DNA from 3 places in the Mesorhizobium sp. M0340 genome. Region 3 is predicted to be linked to each of the others. Evidence: riboswitches for the same ligand, from Rfam matches in the RefSeq annotation. Region 3 holds a riboswitch; each other region holds the start of a gene.
The links. Region 3 has a riboswitch for cobalamin ahead of metE (5-methyltetrahydropteroyltriglutamate--homocysteine S-methyltransferase). Riboswitches for the same ligand answer to the same signal wherever they lie in the genome.
Positions count from the first base shown of each region.

Region 1 (6,472 bases), on a different contig from region 3:
CGCCTGAAAAACCCCAGGCCCAGGCGTCCGCCAGGGAGACGGTGGCAATGTCGACATTTCGCTGCTTGAAGATGCGATTGCCGGTCAAAAGCGCGTCAAGGTCGTCGATCGACTTCAGGAACGGGTCGATCCACTTGCCGATGTCCTCGATCAGCTTCTGCGGCAGGTCTTGATGCACACCGCCCGGCCGGAAATAGGCCGCATGCATGCGCGAGCCCGAGGCGCGCTCGTAAAACACCATCAGCTTTTCGCGCTCGACAAAGCCCCACAGCGGCGGCGTCAGCGCGCCGACATCCATCGCCTGCGTCGTCACATTGAGGATGTGCGACATGATGCGCCCGATCTCGGAGTAGAGAACTCGAATAAGCTGTCCGCGCTTCGGCACCTCGATGCCGAGCAGCCGTTCGGCGGCGAGCGCGAAGGCATGCTCCTGGTTCATCGGCGCGCAATAGTCGAGCCGGTCGAGATAGGGCACGGCCTGCAGATAAGTCTTGTGCTCGATCAGCTTTTCCGTGCCGCGATGCAAAAGTCCAATATGCGGATCGACGCGATCAACGACTTCCCCGTCCAATTCAAGAACCAACCGCAAAACACCATGCGCTGCAGGGTGTTGCGGGCCAAAGTTGATATTGAAGTTGCGAACGGAAGTCTCAGCCATTTTGGCGTCTCAATTCGTCTTGGCTTTTTCGTCGCCTGGAAGAACGTAATCCGTCCCCTCCCAAGGGCTGAGAAAATCGAAATTGCGGAATTCCTGCTTGAGCTCCACCGGCTCGTAGATGACGCGCTTGGCCTCGTCGTCGTAACGCACCTCGACGAAGCCGGTCAGCGGAAAGTCCTTGCGCAGCGGATGGCCTTCGAAGCCGTAGTCGGTCAGAATCCGCCGCAGATCGGGATGACCCGAAAACAGCACGCCATAGAGATCGTAGGTTTCGCGTTCGAACCAGTCGGCGCCGGGATATATGCCGGTGATTGACGGCACCAGCGTCTCTTCGTCGGCCTGGACCTTGATGCGGATGCGGATATTCTGCCTCGGCGACAGCAAATGATAGACGACGTCGAAGCGCTTTGCCCGCGACGGATAATCGGCGCCGCAGACATCGATGATCGAGATGAACTGGCATTTCGGGTCGTCGCGCAGGAAGGTCACTACCTCGATCAGGTCGCGCGGTTCGACCGAGATGGTGAGTTCACCATAGGCAAACACCGCCTCGCCGATCCGGCCGGTCAGCTTCTCGCCGAGATAGGTCGAGAGGTCATTCAACGCCTGGGTCATGCCGCTCACCGCTCGATCGTGCCGGTGCGGCGGATCTTCTTCTGCAGGAGAAGGATGCCGTAGAGCAGCGCTTCGGCGCTCGGCGGGCAGCCGGGCACGTAGATGTCGACCGGCACGATGCGGTCGCAGCCGCGCACCACCGAATAGGAATAATGATAATAGCCGCCGCCATTGGCGCAGGAGCCCATCGAGATGACGTAGCGCGGCTCCGGCATCTGATCGTAGACCTTGCGCAGCGCCGGCGCCATCTTGTTGGTCAGCGTGCCGGCAACGATCATGATGTCGGACTGACGCGGAGACGCGCGCGGCGCAACACCGAACCTTTCCGAGTCATAGCGCGGCATCGAGGTATGGATCATCTCGACCGCGCAGCAGGCGAGACCGAAGGTCATGAACATCAGCGAGCCGCTGCGCGCCCAGGTGATCAGCGCCTCGGTCGAGGTGACGAGAAAGCCCTTGTCGGCGAGCTCGTTGTTGATCTCCAGGAAGAACGGATCATCCTCCCCAACCGGCTTGCCGGTGTTGGGGTCGATGAGGCCCTTGGGCTTCGGCGCGACGAGCGTGCCGGAACTGTCGTTCAATCCCATTCCAGCGCTCCTTTTTTCCATTCATAGGCAAAGCCGATGGTCAGCACCGCCAAAAACACCATCATCGACCAAAAACCGAGCATGCCGATCTGGCTGAACGACACCGCCCAAGGAAACAGGAAGGCCACCTCCAGATCGAAGATGATGAACAGGATCGACACCAGGTAGAAGCGGATGTCGAACTTCATGCGCGCATCGTCGAACGAGTTGAAGCCGCATTCATAGGCCGAAAGCTTTTCCGGATCGGGGTTGCGGTAGGCCACCAGGAAGGGTGCGGCAAGCAGCGCCAGCCCGACCACCAGCGCCACGCCGATGAACAGGACGATGGGCAGGTACGAACCTAAAAGTGCGTTCATGCTGCAGTTTCCGTTGGCGGCCAATCCACCCTGATTACAGCACCGGACCCACTTGCGGAAGCGTGACAGTTTAACCACTGAACCGTTTTAAGGGGGCTCTATGCTGCAACGCGGCGAGGGTTAGCGCAGCGCTTTCGGCGAAGCAAGTCAAACCTTGTTCAAATCGCGGTACTGGGCGGCATATCCGGGAAAACTGGTCAGATCCGCTCCTGTTTGATTTCTTTCACTTTTCACTCCACTTTTCTCTCCTGACATGGATACCGCCAAAACCCTGCTAGCATGGCGCGGAATCGCAGATTCTCTTCTCTGTCCGGCATCATCAGGATACCCGCATTGATGAAGGAAAAAATCTCACTTCGCATGGCCCGCCACATCGCGCTGGCGGCACAGGGATTCAATGACCCCCGACCCGCCGGTACACCCGACCGCCGACATCTGGCCCGCGTGCTTGCCCGTACCGGCCTGCTGCAGATCGATTCCGTCAGCGCCGTGGTGCGCGCCCACTACATGCCGCTCTATTCGCGGCTTGGCCCCTACAAGCTGGCGCTGCTCGACGACGCCGCCATAACGCGCAAGCGCATGGTCTTTGAATATTGGGCGCACGAAGCCTCCTTCCTGCCGGTCGAGACCTATCCGCTGATGCGCTGGCGCATGCAGCGGGCCGAGCGCGGCGAGGAAATGTACAGCGGACTGGCCAAATGGGGCCGCGAGCACGCCGCCTATATCGAAGACATCTATCGCGAGGTCGCCGAACGAGGCCCGATCGCGGCGTCGGCTTTCGAAGGCCAGAAGGGTTCGGGCGGCTGGTGGGGCTGGAGCCATGCCAAGCACGCCTTCGAATGGCTGTTCTGGGCCGGCCGCATCACCACCGCGCATCGCCGCGGCTTCGAACGGTTCTACGATCTGCCGGAGCGCGTACTGCCGCCCGCGATACTCGCTCTACCGGTTCCCTGCCCCGAGGACGCCCACCGCGAATTGCTGCGCATCTCCGCCCGCGCCCATGGCGTCGCCACGGCAGGCGACCTGCGCGATTATTTCCGCCTCTCGCCCGCCGACATCAAGGGCCGTATCGAGGAGTTGGTCGAGGCTGGCGAACTGTTGCCGGTGAGCGTCGAAGGCTGGAGCAAAACAGCCTATCTTCATAAGGACGCCCGTTTGCCGCGCAGGATCGAGGCGCGCGCCTTGCTTGCGCCGTTCGATCCCGTCGTCTTCGAGCGGTCGCGCACCGAGCGGCTGTTCGAATTCCACTACCGCATCGAGATCTATACGCCGGCCGAAAAGCGCCGGTATGGCTATTATGTGCTGCCGTTCCTGCTCGGCGACAGCATCGTCGGGCGCGTCGACCTCAGGGCCGACCGTCCGGCCGGCGTATTGCGCGTCCATGCCGCCTATGCGGAGCCCGGCGCCCCGCCACAAACCGCTGCCGAACTCTTCGAGGAATTGAAGCAGATGCAGGGCTGGCTCGGGCTTGAGCGCATCGCGGTGACGGCTGCCGGCGACCTTGGCCGGCCGCTCGCAGATATCGCCGCGTCATAGACGTGCGTTGACACGACTGCCTCCACAAGCCTAAATCCGTTTCAGACGGTCCCCTGCCCGCAACGGCAGGGGCCAAGAGGGAATGCGGTGCGAAATCTCGATTTCAAATCCGCGGCTGTCCCCGCAACTGTAAGCGACGAGCCAAGGCCGAAAACCACTGGGATATTCCCGGGAAGGCGGCACCAAGGCGATGACCCGCGAGCCAGGAGACCTGCCGTCTAGGACATAAGAATCCGATCGCCTGGCGGGTTTTCCGGGCAAGGAGCCTGATTTGGAACGCGACAGCAGTTTTTCGGCTGAGACAGCGGATTTATTGTCCGGCCCTGACGATTCCCTGGCCGGCGTTACCGTCATCGTCTGCTCTTCCTGCCGTGACGAGACCGGTTCGGACGCTCATCCCCGCGCCGGCGAACTGCTCGCCGAGGACACGCGCCGCGCCGCTTCCGGCGAAAACATCAAAATCCGCACCGTCGAATGCCTCGGCAATTGCAAGCGCCGGCTCAGCGCCGCCATGCTGCGCGACGGCTGCTGGAGTTACGTCTTCGGCGACCTGACCGCGACCAGCGGCGCCGATCTCGTGACCGGCGCAAAGCTCTTCGCCACCTCGACGGATGGGCTCATTCCGTGGCGCGGCCGTCCCGATTGCCTGAAGCGCGGTCTGGTTGCCCGCATCCCTCCCCTCGACCTTTTGAAGGACTTGATATGACCGCTGCCTCCCTTTCGCGCGTCCCCTGCACCGTCGTTGCCGGATTTCTCGGCGCCGGCAAGACGACATTGATCCGCCATTTGCTCGAGAACGCCAAAGGCAAGCGGCTGGCCATCATCGTCAACGAGTTCGGCGACATCGGCATCGACGGCGAGATCCTGAAGGGCTGCGGCATCGACACCTGCCCCGAGGAAAACATCGTCGAGCTGGCCAATGGCTGCATCTGCTGCACTGTCGCCGACGATTTCGTCCCGGCGCTCGACCAGATCCTGTCGCTGATGCCGAGGGTCGACCATATCCTGATCGAGACATCCGGGCTGGCCCTGCCCAAGCCGCTGGTCCAGGCCTTCCAGTGGCCGTCGGTCAAGAGCCGGGTGACCGTCGACGGCGTCATCGCCGTCGTCGACGGACCGGCGCTGGCGGATGGCCGCGTCGCCAACGACATGGACGCCCTGCAGGCGCAGCGCGCGCAGGACGAGACGCTCGAACACGACGATCCGGTCGAGGAAGTATTCGAGGACCAGCTCGCTTGCGCCGACCTGATCATCCTGTCGAAGAGCGACCTGATGGACGCAGCCGGCTCGGCCCGTGCCAATGCCGTCATCGGCAAGCATGTTGCACGGGCGGTGAAGATCGTGCCGACTTCGCAAGGCAAGGTCGATCCGTCGGTGCTGCTCGGCCTCGGCCTCGCCGTCGAGGACGACATCGAGAACCGCAAGACCCATCACGACGACGAGCTCGACCACGAACATGACGATTTTGACTCGTTCGTCATCGACATCGCGTCGGTGTCCAACCCGGACGAGCTCGCACAACGCGTCGCCACGGCGGCGGAGGAAGAAAACGTGTTGCGCGTCAAGGGCTTCGTCGAGGTTGGCGGCAAGCCGATGCGGCTCCTGCTGCAGGCTGTCGGTCCGCGCGTCAACCATTATTACGACCGCGCCTGGACGGCTGACGACGACCGCCGCTCGCGCCTCGTCGTCATCGGTCTGAAAGGGCTGAACCGCCCGGCGATAGAGCGTATCCTCGCCGGCTGACCCCAGGTACGAGCCGCGATGCACATCCTCACCACCACATCCGCCTCGCTCGACGATCTCGCCGAGCCTGTCGATCTCAGGCAAACGCCTGCGGATGTCGTGGCCCTGTCCTTCACCGACAGCGACCTGGCCGGGCTGGCGGCGGCGTGGAAAGCGGATGCGGACCGCCTGCCCTCGATGCGGCTCGCCGCCTTGCGCGACCTGCGCCATCCGATGTCCGTCGACCTCTGGACCGAGAGCGTCGCCCGCCATGCCAAGGTCATTCTGGTCCGCATTCTCGGCGGCTACGAGTGGTGGCGCTATGGCTGCGACCAGCTCGCCGTTATCGCGCGAAATCGCGGTATCAAGCTGGCGCTCCTACCGGGCGAGAGCCACGACGAGGATTTGCGACTGATCGAAGGCTCGGCGCTGCCGCGCGAGGAGTTGGACGCCCTGCTGGGCTATTTCCGCGAGGGCGGGCCGGCAAATATGACGGCGCTGGTGCAGAGGCTGGCAAGTCTCGCTGGATCGGGTGCGGCGATAGCCGAACCTGTTAGCGTGCCAAAGGCGGGATTTTACGAGCCGGGGCTGGGGGTCGTCCCCCTCCCCCTCGAGGGGAGGGTCCGGCCGAAGGCCGAGGGTGGGGTCCTCTCCGAAGCGTGCCAACACTTTGAAGCGCGCCGACAGAAAAAAATGTCGAGCACTGCCGCAACGACCCCACCCGGCCCTTCGGGCCACCCTCCCCTCGAGGGGGAGGGAGACGTCGTGCCAATTCTCTTCTACCGTTCGATGCTGCTCGCCGCCGACGTCGCGCCCATCGACGCGCTTTTCGAAGCGCTGAGCGCGCGCGGCATGGCTCCCGTGCCTATCTTCGTCTCCAGCCTCAAGGACCCGGCCTCACTCGCCTTTGTTGAAACCGCGCTTGCAACGCTGAAGCCTGCCGCCATCATCACCGCCACAGCTTTCGCCTCCGGGGCCGAGCCGGGCGTTGAAACCCT
Region 1 covers NZ_JAMYRR010000001.1:439,164-445,635, reverse strand. The annotation lists gene NKI79_RS02275 (NADH-quinone oxidoreductase subunit D) at 1-658, opposite strand, end outside; gene NKI79_RS02270 (NADH-quinone oxidoreductase subunit C) at 668-1,273, opposite strand; gene NKI79_RS02265 (NuoB/complex I 20 kDa subunit family protein) at 1,279-1,860, opposite strand; gene NKI79_RS02260 (NADH-quinone oxidoreductase subunit A) at 1,851-2,216, opposite strand; gene NKI79_RS02255 (winged helix-turn-helix domain-containing protein) at 2,553-3,752, shown strand; cobalamin riboswitch at 3,782-3,985, shown strand; gene NKI79_RS02250 (DUF1636 family protein) at 4,024-4,458, shown strand; gene cobW (cobalamin biosynthesis protein CobW) at 4,455-5,495, shown strand; gene NKI79_RS02240 (cobaltochelatase subunit CobN) at 5,514-6,472, shown strand, end outside.
Region 1: another riboswitch for cobalamin. It lies ahead of NKI79_RS02250 (DUF1636 family protein); the one in region 3 lies ahead of metE (5-methyltetrahydropteroyltriglutamate--homocysteine S-methyltransferase).

Region 2 (6,472 bases), on a different contig from region 3:
GATCAGCACCGGCTGATGGATCAAATAGAAGGCAAGGCTGTGCCGGCCGATGAAGACCAGCGGGTTTGCCCAGCGGCCGGGCGCCAAGGCCGACAGCCGCGTCAGTGCGCCAGAGGTGGCGGCGCGCTTGGTAACCGCGATGCCGGCAAGCACGGCGCCGAACCAGGGCAGCAGCGGAACGTAGTCATTGGAGCGCGGGTTGGTCGCCGACAGGCCGACCCACCACAAAGCCGGATGATCGAAAAGCTCGGATCGCAAGTAGAAAGGCGCGGCGATAACGAGGGCCGCCACGGCAAGCGTCAGCAGCGCCGGCAGCCGCAGGAACGCCAGGCCGAGCAAGCTGGCGAGCGCGATCTCGTGCAATATGCCGAAGAAGATGAAGCCGTCGGGCGTGGCGATGCGGGTGACCAGCGATATTGAGAGCGCTGCCCCGGCAACCATGGCGAAGCGCTTCCAGAAGCCGGTCCAGCGGATTTTTTTGCCATGGGCGAGATAGAGGCTGATGCCGACCAGGAACAGGAAGCTCGAGGCGATGCAGCGCGCGTAGATTTTCCACCAGCCGAAGGCGGTGAGGCCGGGATCGGTGTAGCCGAAGAATTCGAGGTCCCAGGTGAAATGATAGCTCGCCATGGCAAGCAATGCGATGCCGCGTGCAATGTCGATAGCGGCGATGCGCTTCGACTTCGGTTGATCCTGAACGGCTGCGCTCGGCGTGTCGATGCTCATTGGTCTCGCTGTCTTGGTTCCAGCCCCGGCAAGACGACTATCACGGTTGCCACCGTCAAAAGAAGCAGGGCCTTGCGTCGCGTTGGTGACGGTCGGCATCAGGGCTGCTTTAGGCCAGAGCCGGAAAGCCTTTGGCCGGCTTCGCTTTTTGCCGTGAAGGCGTCGGTTTCCTGTTACCCGGCCAGGAATCGCCGCGGCAGATTTGTGCTCCAACCCTGCTTCGGGCGATTCGGCTTCGGGGAACACAATGGCTACCCATGTGCGCCATCCGATCTGGCTTGCGGCCTTGCGGCCGGCGGATGCCCGCACCTTCGCCTCGCTCTATGCGGTCGAATCCTTCGCGCGCGCCACCGTGTCCAGCGTCATCCCGATCCAGGCCTATGAGATACTGCACAACGAGCAGATCGTTTCGATCCTCTACACGATCGTGGCGATGCTCGGCCTGTCGGCGACGCTGTTCATGCCGATGCTGATCGCCCGCTTTGCCCGGCGCTGGGTCTATACCGCCGGCGCCTGCCTGCTGGCCGTCGGCTCGCTGTTCTTCGTCACCCATACGGCCAGGTGGTGGGCATGCTCTGCCGCGTCGTCGGCGCCGGGGCGCTGGCGATCACGCTCAACCTCTACATCATGGACCATATCCGCAAGACCGATTTCATGCAGGCCGAGTCGCTGCGCATGGCGTGGTCGATGCTTGCCTGGACCGCCGGGCCGACCCTCGGAATTTACCTCTACACGCGTTTCGGCATCTATGCCGCGCATGGCGCGGTGGCCGTCTTCGCCATGGCTTTGCTGGCGCTGTTCTGGACTTACCGGCTTGGCGATAACCCGTCGATCCGCCCCGGCAAGACGCGGCCGGTCAATCCGCTGGCCAATATCGGCCGCTTCGTCGCGCAGCCAAGGCTGAGGCTGGCCTGGCTGATCGCCTTCGGCCGCTCCTGCTTCTGGACGACGTTCTTCGTCTACGGGCCGCTGTTCATGGTGATCACCGGCGAGGGCAAGCTCGCCGGCGGCCTCTTGGTTTCGGCCGGCAATGCGCTTTTGTTCATGGCAATCTTCTGGGGCAGGGCAGGAAAGCGTTTCGGCGGCCGGCGCACCATGACGTTCGCCTATTTCGCGATGTCGGCAACGCTGCTGGCGGCCGGCGCCGTCGGCGAGGCCGCGCCGCTCATCACCGGCGCCTTGCTGCTTTGCGGTGCTTTCTTCACCATCGCGCTGGATGCGCTGGGCTCGACCGCCTTCATGCGCTCGGTGCGCTCGTATGAGCGGGCACAGATGGCGGCGGTCTACCGCACCTATCTCGACTTTTCCGAGCTGACGCCGCCTCTGGTCTATTCCGTGGTGCTGGCGTTCTTCGGCCTGGGCGCGGTTTTCGCGACACTCGGCCTGCTGGCGGCGATCTGCGGCTTCGGCACCTGGCGCTATCTGCCCAAATCGCTTTGATGTTCGAGCGCCACATGGCGCTCGCGCACCCCAATTGTGGAAGCGGTGCAGTGCCGCATCGAACGCAGGCCGTTCTGTTCGACCGCGCAGATCGCGACGTCTGCGGCGCCAGTTCTCCGGTTTGGCGAGGCGGCGCATTCGCCACACGATCCGGCGGAATTTGGTTTGCCGGGCGCGGCGATTCTGCCTATAGTCGCTGATGTCGTCGGTTCCGTTTGGAACCAAGAGGGAATGCGGTGCGGGCGAAATTGTTTGCCCAATGCCGTGGCTGCCCCCGCAACTGTGTGCGGTAGTCCTCTCCATATGCCACTGAAGGTTCGCCTTCGGGAAGGTGGGGAAGGGTGCTGATCCGCGAGCCAGGAGACCTGCCGGCGACAGGAAACTGACTTCTATGCCCTCGGGTGGAGGGCGAAAGGACAAGACATGAATACCGCTTCCGTTTCGCTCGGCGCTTCCGCCTCCTCGCAGTCGCGTCTCATGCAGCTGGCGCTTGCTGCATTCCTCGGCATTTTCGTCATGGGCTTTGTCGGCTTTTCGCATATCGATGCGGTCCACAATGCCGCGCACGACTATCGCCACTCGATGGGCTTTCCCTGCCACTGACAAGGGGCTGACATCATGACACTGTTTCGCAACGTCGTGTTCATCGCGGCGATCGCAGGGCTTGTGGCCGGCGTCGTTCTCGCCTGCATGCAGGCCTACGCCACCGTGCCGCTCATCCTGAAAGCGGAAGTCTACGAACAGGCCGGCGGCGGCCATGACCATGCCGCGGCACCTGCGGCACCGGCCGAAAACGCAGCGGGCACGATGGCTATGAGCAGCGCCGCGCCGGCACCGGCTGAAGCAATGGCTCCGGCTGAAGACGAAGGCTGGGCGCCGGCCGACGGCTTCGAGCGCTTTGGCTTCAGCGTCGTTGCCAATATCGTCACCGGCATTGGCTTCGCACTGGTCCTGGTCGCGGTTTCGGAGTTCGCCGGCGGCATCGGCAATTGGCGCCAGGGCCTGTTCTGGGGGCTGGCCGGCTTTGCCGTGTTCACGCTGGCGCCCGGCCTCGGCCTGCCGCCGGAACTGCCGGCGATGCCGGCGGCCGACCTTGTCCAACGCCAGATCTGGTGGTGGGCAACAGTGGTGGCGACAGCGGCCGGTCTCGGCCTTATCGCCTTCCGCAGATCGCTGCCGCTGGCGATCCTTGCCGTGGCGTTGATCGTTGCGCCGCATATTGTCGGCGCGCCGCAGCCCGACAGTTTCGAGACGGCGATCCCGGAAGGCCTGCATCATCAGTTCGTGGTGGCGGTGACGCTGACCAATCTGGTGTTCTGGCTGGTGCTCGGTATGGTCGTCGGGCTGGTGCGCGGACGCTTCACCGGCGCGGCAACCAGCCTGCGCGACAGCTTTGCCTGACCGCGCTGCCGGGGCGCTGACCCTGGTCATCGGCGGTGCGCGCTCCGGCAAGAGCGCGCATGCCGAGAGGCTGGTGAGCGCCTGTCCGGCGCCGTGGAGCTATATCGCCACAGCGCAAGCCTATGACGAGGAGATGCGTCAGCGCATCGCGCTGCACCGCTCGCGGCGAGGCGATGGCTGGACGACCATCGAGGCGCCGCTCGACCTTACCGGCGCGATCGAGGCACTGCCCGACGGCCAGCCGGTGCTGATCGACTGCCTGACGCTGTGGCTGACCAACCATATGCTGGCCGACCATGATGTCGAGGCCGAATGCCGAAGGCTGGCCGATGTGCTGTCGCGGCCGCGCGGCCCGTGGTTCGTGGTGTCCAACGAGGTCGGCCAGGGCATCGTGCCGGACAATGCGCTGGCAAGACGGTTTCGCGATGCCGCCGGCCGGCTGAACCAGGACGTCGCGGCGGTCGCCGGCACCGTGCTTTTGATGGTGGCGGGGCTGCCGCTCAAGGTGAAATGACATGGCTGATACTATCGATCCCAAGACCATTGAACAGGGGGACGAGGAACGCCACCGCGCCAAGATGGCCAAGCGCAAGGCGGTGCAGGACGCCGAGGTTGCAGCCAAGACGGTCGAGAAGGGGCTGTTGATCGTCAACACCGGGCCGGGCAAGGGCAAGACCACGGCCGCCTTCGGTCTGGCGCTCAGGATGCTCGGCTACGGCAAGCGTGTCGGCGTCGTCCAGTTCATCAAGGGCAAATGGCACACCGGCGAGAAGGACGCCTTTGCCGCCTTCGGCGACCGTGTCCTCTGGCACGCCATGGGCGAGGGCTTTACGTGGGAGACGCAGGACCTGAAACGCGACATCGCGGCGGCCGAGGCCGCCTGGGCGAAGGCGCTCGAGCTGATGGCCGAGCCGTCGATCAGCCTGGTGGTGCTCGACGAGTTGAACATCGCGCTGCGTTACGACTATCTCGACCTCGAAAAGGTGGTCGCGGCGCTGAAGTCACGCCGCGAAGGCCTGCATATCATCGTCACCGGCCGCAACGCCAAGCCGGCACTGGTCGAGGCGGCCGACCTGGTCACCGAGATGGCCGTGACCAAGCACCACTTCTCCGCCGGCGTGAAGGCGCAGCAGGGGATTGAGTTCTGAGGGGTGTTGCTGGTTTGTCAAGGTCAGCGCTGCCCCTCATCGCCTGCCGGCGACTTCTCCCCGTGAAGGACGGGGAGAAGGAGCTAGCCGCAACGCTGGCGATCTCCCTCTCCCTGTCTTTTCACGGGGAGGTAAGGCTGAGGGGCAGCGCCGACCTGAACCGATTATTTGAGGCGTTGCCCTATTTTGTTCTTGCTTTGTGCCGGCAGCTATGCTACTAATTCCGCTATGGTGCTAATTGGCTCCAACGACCCGCCGCTTGGCGGGTTTTTTGTTTGCGCTCGATCTCGAGCGCAGGTCACGCCAAGATAACAACCACTGCGACCACCCCGAACAGCGCAATCAGCAGCAAGTCGGCGACCTGGTAGAGTTTCAGCGCCCGTCGGACGTCGGTGCTCTCGACATCGTCGCGGCGGCCGCCCTCGCCCATCAACGCGTCTTCGACCATCACGCCGTCGTAGGAACGGGGGCCGGCGAGCGCCAGGCCGAGCGCGCCGGCCATCGCTGCCTCCGGCCAGCCGGCATTGGGCGAGCGGTGTTTTTTCGCATCGCGCCGCACGGCGTGCCAGGCGGCTTTGGCGTCGGCGCCCTTTACCAGGAAAGCCGCAAGCACGATCAGCAGCGCCGTCAGTCGCGACGCCGGCAGGTTGATCCAGTCGTCGAAGCGCGCAGCCGCCCAGCCGAAGGCTTCGTGGCGCGGCGTGCGGTGGCCGATCATCGAATCGGCGGTGTTTGCGGCCTTGTAGGCGACGCCGCCGGCGAGCCCGCCAATACCGATCCAGAAGGCCGGCGCGACGACACCGTCGGAGAAATTCTCGGCAAGACTTTCGATCGCTGCGCGGCAGACAGCGGCCCTGTCGAGCTTTTCCGGATCGCGGCCGACGATCCTGGAGACGGCAATGCGGCCCATGTCCAGTCCGCCGCTGTCGAGTGCGTCGGCCACCGCTTCGACGTGCTCGGCCAGGCTCTTCTGCGACAGCAGCGACGTCGCCAGGATTGCGGTGACCAACAAGCCGAAGGGAATGCTCCAAAGCATGGCTTCGATCCAGAAGGCGAGGCCGGCCGGCACCAGCACGATCACCAGCAGCGCGACGACGCCCCAGCGGCGACGGTCGGCGTCGGAATCAGTGGCGCGGTTGAGCCTGCGGTCGAGAAAGGATATCAGCCTGCCGAACCAGGTGACGGGATGGCCAATGGCATCGAAGAGCCGGGCCGGGTAGCCGAGTACAAGTTCGATGGCCAGCGACAGGGAAGTGATCAGGATCGACATGAAGTCTCTTGATGGAGTGACGGCGGCGGTGGACCACGGCGGAAGCCTTGGCCGGGCGAGGGCGCTTTTCCCTCACGCGCCGCTGCCTTTCGTCGACCTCTCGACCGGGATCAATCCGCACTCCTACCCGCTTTTCGATTTGCCCGCCACCGCCTTGTCGCGATTGCCGGAAACGGCGCGCAGCCGCGACTTGGCTGAACTCGCGGCAAGCGCCTATGGCGCGCCGTCGGCGGCGAACGTCGTGGCGGCGCCCGGCACGCAAATCCTGTTGCCGCGCGTCGCTTCGCTGGTCAGCCCGGGCAAGGCGCTGGTGCTCGGGCCGACTTATGCCGAGCATCGGCGGGCAGCAGCGATCGCCGGCCACGCGGCGGCTGAAGTCGATGATTTCGAAGCCCTGGCGGCGGCCAACCTTGCGATCGTCGTCAATCCAAACAACCCGGACGGGCGCGTCGTCGAGCGCGAAAGATTGCTTCGACTTGCCGGGGCA
Region 2 covers NZ_JAMYRR010000001.1:474,965-481,436, forward strand. The annotation lists gene NKI79_RS02420 (heparan-alpha-glucosaminide N-acetyltransferase) at 1-726, opposite strand, end outside; partial or broken gene NKI79_RS02425 (MFS transporter) at 974-2,166, shown strand; cobalamin riboswitch at 2,356-2,553, shown strand; gene NKI79_RS02430 (CbtB domain-containing protein) at 2,590-2,769, shown strand; gene NKI79_RS02435 (CbtA family protein) at 2,785-3,567, shown strand; gene cobU (bifunctional adenosylcobinamide kinase/adenosylcobinamide-phosphate guanylyltransferase) at 3,560-4,081, shown strand; gene cobO (cob(I)yrinic acid a,c-diamide adenosyltransferase) at 4,083-4,715, shown strand; gene cbiB (adenosylcobinamide-phosphate synthase CbiB) at 5,014-5,985, opposite strand; gene cobD (threonine-phosphate decarboxylase CobD) at 5,984-6,472, shown strand, end outside.
Region 2: another riboswitch for cobalamin. It lies ahead of NKI79_RS02430 (CbtB domain-containing protein); the one in region 3 lies ahead of metE (5-methyltetrahydropteroyltriglutamate--homocysteine S-methyltransferase).

Region 3 (6,472 bases):
GGCTGTATTGTTGGAGCCTTGACAACAAAATACTCTTGATAAATCCGCAATATGTCCGCACCATTGAGCTTATCGGTGACGATGTAGAGGAGATGCCAGAGTATTATCATCCAGAAATCTATCGGGCTTTGGATGACTGGGATAAGGGTGAGGTTTCAGGAAAGCTGAAGAAAGAATGCGATGCCATCATCGCAGAGATGGGTGATCAGGAAGCCGTGCGCATGGCCTCCTATGTTCGCGTCACATATGACGACGCAGAAGATGAGTGGAACTTCTTGGATGAAGAAACCGCTACGACTTTCTTCGGATTGGAAGCTGCGACCTTTGACGTTCCCCAGTGTAGTTTCGCCGAAGTGGAGGAAGAAGGTTACTACCGAGCGCGATACGCCAACCTTGATCGCGTCGCGGTGATGGAGGTTCCAAGCGACCGTTATCACAGATTGACCGCGCCCGAGGAAGCTTAGAACCATCCACGAAGGGCGCATGTTACATCTCGACCTTGCGTGGTGCGTTTTAAGTACGAGATGACGTTAAGCGTAGGTAGTGGCAGGTAAGAGTGCTCGACCAGAAGCTCAACTGCCTCCTCAATATCGCTGCCGATGTGCCGCAGGACACGTCCACGGGAGCGTGGATAAGCGTGAAGTTCCTGCACTCCACGGTCCGCTCTCCCATCGCCGGTGTGTGCCCGACGCCATCTTGTGGACGAGCTTGGCCGCCTGCACCCGGTTGTATTCCGGCTTGCGGTCCGCCTGGGCGGTCCGCCGCGATGGCTATCTCCATGTCAATCGGCGCCGAACTTTGACTGCCCGCTGCTTTTGATGAATTTGGCGAGGTCCCGCGCATAATCACTCTTGGTCTTCTCCTTGAGGCCCTGTGTCGCGAACTTGTGGTCCAGCAGGGCAAACAGGTCCAAGTCCCCTTCCGCCTGTGGCGCTGGCTTGCCCTCACCGCCCGCGGCTTCCCAATTGGGGACCGCTTCTGCGCGCTGCACCGTGGCGATTGTCCGCCCAAGACGCATCACAAAATCGAACGCCAAACCGTGCGCGTGCACGACGATTTGCCGCTCAGGCCTCATTTGGACAGGACTTGAGCTGGCCCGGTGGTTTGAGCCGGGTTACCTTGAGCCGGTGGGCTGCGAACAAGCAGTTCGAGACATTGGCCTCGATCACTTCGCAACACGCCGCTGCGCCTGGCCTCGGTGTGCTCCTCCCGAAATCGTTGTGTCATATCACCGAGGGCATCACGGCCAACAGCTTCCACATGGGCAACAGCCTCGCCATTGAGCCGAATATGGTCGCGAGCAGATCACCAACGAAGCGGTCGGAACCTCGGAGCCGAAGTTCGACGCCGAGGTGGTTCGCATGATGCGCTAAGCAGCACCACGGCGCTTGCCGGTATGTTTGCTGCCGGCAGCCGACGAACTCCTATCCTCCTGGACAAGGGCGCCGTGCGTCATTGCTTTGATTTACCGGCCGCTCAAGGCTTCCACAGTTTTCGCTTTCGAGGCGACCTTTGGAACATGCCAACGGAAATTTAACATAACGACATAAACATTTCTTTATGCGGCGTTGACAAAGAAGGGAACTGCGGTAATTGTCTCCCGTGTCGTGGTTCTCCGTACGGCGCTGCCGCAGCGGAGCTAAGAGGGAAGCCGGTGCGATGCCGGCGCTGCCCCCGCAACTGTTAGCGGCGAGCCAACCCCACTCATGTCACTGAGGCGAATAGCCTTGGGAAGACGGGTAGAGGCTATGACCCCGCGAGCCAGGAGACCTGCCACGGCGAATTACGTCCACGGGCGGGGTGTCTCGATGGCCGCTGCAGCCTGGCGTTCGTGCCGGCCTGCTAGCGTCTTCCTTGTCACCGACGCCCCAACCATCGGGGTATGCATGACTGTCTCTCAGCAAATTCCTGTAGCAACGCTCGGCGTGCCCCGCTTCGGTCGTCGGCGAGAACTGAAATTCGCGCTTGAAAGCTACTGGTCCGGAAAATCGTCCGCTGCCGACCTTCTCACGACGGCGAAGGCGCTCCGTGCCGCTAGCTGGGAGGAGCAACGCGATCGCGGCGTGTCGAAAATCCCGTCGAACGACTTCTCGCTTTACGACCATGTGCTCGACACCGCAGCCATGGTCGGCGCCCTTCCGTCCCGTTACGGCTGGAATGGCGGCGAGGTCCCACTCGACATCTACTTCGCTATGGCGCGCGGCAACCAAGGTCAGACGGAGGATTGTGGGCACGGTGATCACCAGCATGCGGCTCATCGGCCTGGCGTAACCGCGATGGAAATGACCAAGTGGTTTGACACCAACTATCACTACATTGTGCCGGAACTAGACGATGATCAGACGTTCGCTCTTTCGTCGACGAAGCCGGTTGATTACTTCCTCGAGGCTAAAGCCCTCGGCATTCACACACGCCCAGTCATCCTTGGACTGGTCACCTTCCTCAAGCTGGCTAAATCGCCTGCCGAAGGCTTCGATCCCATCGCGCTCCTACCACGGCTTCTGCCCGTCTACGAGCAACTCCTGCGGAGCTTGAAGCTGTCGGGTGCCGATTGGGTGCAGATCGATGAGCCAGCGCTTGTCCTCGATCTGAACCCGAACGAACGAGCTGCGTTCGAATTCGCCTATGGCCAGCTGTCAAAAGCCGCGCCCGAGTTGAAGATCATGCTGGCTGCCTATTTCGGGCCGCTGGGAGACAATCTCGAAACCGCGGTTTCTCTGCCCCTGGCCGGGCTGCATATTGATCTCGTGCGCGCTCCCGAGCAGCTGGAAACGGTGGGTCGGCTCGCACCGAAGGATCTGGTGCTCTCGCTTGGCTTGATCGATGGCCGCAACGTCTGGCGTGCGAACCTGCCCGCCATTCTCGACCGCATCAAACCGATCGTCGCCGGCTGGCCCTTGGACCGCGTCGAGATCGCGCCTTCTTGCTCGATGCTGCATGTGCCGATCGACCTCCGCATGGAGACGGAACTCGACGCGGACATCAGGTCGTGGCTCGCCTTCGCGGCCCAGAAGACCGACGAGTTGGTGTTGCTTGCCCGGGCCCTGTCCCAAGGCAGGGATGCGGTGGCAGGCGCGTTGAAAGCGTCTGCCGAGGCTGCCGCCACTCGCGTGACATCCACGAAGATCCATGACCCGCTGGTTGAGGGGCGGATCGCCAGCATTGACGACAGCATGAAGCGACGAGAGAGCGCTTTTGCCGAGCGCTCCAGAGTCCAGGCCGGCACGCTCGGGCTGCCGCCGTTCCCGACGACGACCATCGGGTCCTTCCCACAGACGCCGCAGGTACGCAGGGCGCGGGCCGCTCATGCGAAGGGCCAGCTGAGCTATGTCGACTACGAGACCTTCCTGAAGAAGGAGATCGAGGCTGCAATTCGCTGGCAGGAAGAGATCGGGCTGGACGTGCTGGTGCACGGTGAGTTCGAACGAAACGACATGGTACAGCATTTCGGCGAGCAGCTGTCCGGCTTCGCCTTCACCCAGCATGCCTGGGTGCAGAGCTATGGGTCGCGTTACGTGCGCCCCCCCATCATCTTCGGCGACGTATCGAGACCCAATCCGATGACGCTGCGCTGGTGGCAGTTCGCCCAGTCGCTTACGGAAAACCCTGTGAAGGGAATGCTCACAGGCCCAGTGACCATTCTCAACTGGTCATTTGTTCGCGACGACGTACCCCGCTCCGAAGCATGCCGCCAGATCGCGCTCGCCATCCGCGACGAAGTGACGGATCTCGAATGGTCCGGCGCAAGGATGATCCAGATCGATGAGGCCGCGTTTCGCGAAGGATTGCCACTGCGCCAGTCTGATTGGAACGACTATCTCGACTGGGCTGTCGAATGCTTCCGGATCGCTTCAACGGGTGTAAAGGACGCGACTCAAATCCATACCCACATGTGCTATTCGGAGTTCAACGAGATCATCGACGCGATCGCTGAAATGGATGCGGATGTCATTTCGATTGAGACGTCGCGCTCGAAGATGGAACTGCTGGACGCCTTCACGAGCTCCAAATATCCGAATGAAATCGGGCCCGGAGTCTACGACATTCACTCACCACGGGTCCCGGAAGTCGGCGAGATTTCGGACCTAATCATGCTTGCCCGCGAGCGACTGTCCGACGGCCAACTGTGGGTAAACCCGGACTGTGGCCTCAAAACCCGCAAGTGGGAGGAGGTCCGCCCTGCCCTCATGAACATGGTTGCTGCAGCACGCGCGCTCCGGGAGAAAGTGTAGGCCGGAAGGTTTCCTGGTTGCTCACCATGTGGTGAGTTACCGGCTGCCGCATGTGGGCCGTGAATGTGCCAAAACGCGATCACATCCTTTGAAATAAGTCACTCGAGCGAGAAAGTGCCCTTTCCTTCGGCACGTGTACTAATCGCGCAGGAATAAAGGGAACCGTTTTCTCCCTGTGACGTGTCGAGTTCGAAGGGGATGTGATTGGCGTCGAGACCGCTCCGGCCATGGGTTATCAGCATGCCAAGTGCGCTGTTCTCGATCAGTTCGTAAAGGACTTCTCGGCTCGGTTCATCGAAATGCGCGGGTAAATACATGACAGTTCCTTTCACTGGCCGCCGGGTTCGCTGTTCACCGGCTGGTATCCGATGGCAAGCGTTCCAACGCGGCGGCGATCTGGCGCTTCGCTGCTGAGGGCAGAGGCAGGATGGGACGCGGGGGGTCGGCACGGCAAATGTCGAGCAATTCGGCAAGTGCATAGACGACGCGAAGGCTCGAGAACTCCTTGAAGAGGCTCCAGAGCGGCGCAAGCGTGGCATCGATCCGTCGCGCTTCGGCCGCATCGCCCTGTTGCGCCGCCGTGACGATCTTCACGCAGACCTCGGGCAGGATGCCGGCGAGGACGCTGTACCATGTGTCGGCGCCGGCGATTATGGCCTCTGCAGCGTTCCAGTCGCCGCTGTAGCCGATCGAGAACCCTTCCGGCACAGTGCGCCTCTGGTCGGCCAGATGGCTCTTGATCGCATCGCCCTTGTCTGTCGGATTCTTGATAGCGACAATCCCACGCACCTTTGCCAGGCGGCTGACGAGTGCTGGGGTGAAATGGAAATGCGTCGTTCCTGGATTGTCGTAGACGACGATCGGCAGGCCGCTCTCGCACGCCACCGTCGAGAAATGTTCGAACACCTCGTCCTCAGTGAGCGGGGTGTAGGAGGCGGCCGCAAGCAGCCCCGCGGCAACTCCAAGGGCCTTGGCGTCCTGCGCGAACCTCACTGCTTCATCGGTGCGCAACGCGCCCACACCCACCACGACCGGCGTTCGCCCGGCGATTTCGTCCAAGGTCTCGGCGAGCGTCCGTCGCCGTTCCTCGCGCGACAGATACATGTAGGTGCCGGTGCTGCCGAGAAGACCGATGGAGTCGACCTGAGCGGCGCAAAGCCTGGCAATCAGCCTGCGCAGAGCAACGGTATCGACGCGGCCGTCACGATCGGCGGGCGTGATGGGAAACGCGGAAAGGCCGCTCAGGAATGCCATGGCAAGGCTCCGGGTTTGTACGCGAGCGCGGGACTGGCCGGACCACAGGTCATCACAAGGCGTCCAGAGCCCGCCGCAGGTCGGCGATCAGGTCCTCGGCGTCTTCAAGACCCACCGAGAGACGCATGAGGTCCTCGCCGACTCCATCGGCCAGATGCGCATCCTTGCGGATCGGCTGACGAGCACGGGTCAGGCTTGCCGGATGATAGATGAGGCTGTCGGCATCGCCGAGGCTGACAGCCCGGGTGATCAAGTTGAGCCGGTCCATCATCCGGCGCGCGCCCTCGAACCCAGCGTGGAGGCCAAAGGCCAACATGCCCGAGCCTTGGGACATCTGCTTTCGCGCCGTCACCTGATCAGGGTGCGAGTCGAGGAAGGGATAACTCACCCATGCCACCGCCGGGTGCGCCTCGAGCGCCTGAGCCACCGCAAGGGCAGTGGCGCTGTGCCGTTCCATGCGCAGCGTGAGCGTCTTCAGACCGCGCAGGATCAGGAAGGCTGACATGGGCGAGAGCGCTGCGCCGGTGATGTAGCGCAGGCCCGTTTCGTGCAGCGTGCGGAGCGTTTGCGCGTCGCCGAGAATCGCCCCGCCAAGGGCATCGCCGTGCCCATTGATGTATTTGGTCAGCGAGTGGAGCACGAGGTCTGCCCCATGTTCGAGCGGCCGCTGGAGCGCGGGGGAGGCGAAGGTGCTGTCGACTGCAACCTTTACACCGCGCGCGTGGGCGCGCTCGGCAATGGCAGCGATGTCGAGGATGCGGCTCAGCGGATTCACCGGCGTCTCGAAGAAAACAAGCCGGGTCCGCTCGGTGATCGCGGCATCGAGATTGTGAGGATCGGACAGGTCGACCGCGACGACCTTGATGCCGAAGCGGGGGACCGCCTGTTCGACCATGGCAAGCGTGTTCGCATAAAGCGTCCTGTGGACGATGAGTTCATCGCCTTGGGACAGGAGCGACAGGATCAGCGTCCCGAAAGCCGCCATC
Region 3 covers NZ_JAMYRR010000021.1:38,707-45,178, forward strand. The annotation lists gene NKI79_RS25180 (helix-turn-helix transcriptional regulator) at 1-464, shown strand, start outside; gene NKI79_RS25185 (hypothetical protein) at 782-1,036, opposite strand; cobalamin riboswitch at 1,592-1,792, shown strand; gene metE (5-methyltetrahydropteroyltriglutamate--homocysteine S-methyltransferase) at 1,887-4,232, shown strand; gene NKI79_RS25195 (FMN-binding negative transcriptional regulator) at 4,331-4,549, opposite strand; gene NKI79_RS25200 (dihydrodipicolinate synthase family protein) at 4,584-5,486, opposite strand; gene NKI79_RS25205 (trans-sulfuration enzyme family protein) at 5,539-6,472, opposite strand, start outside.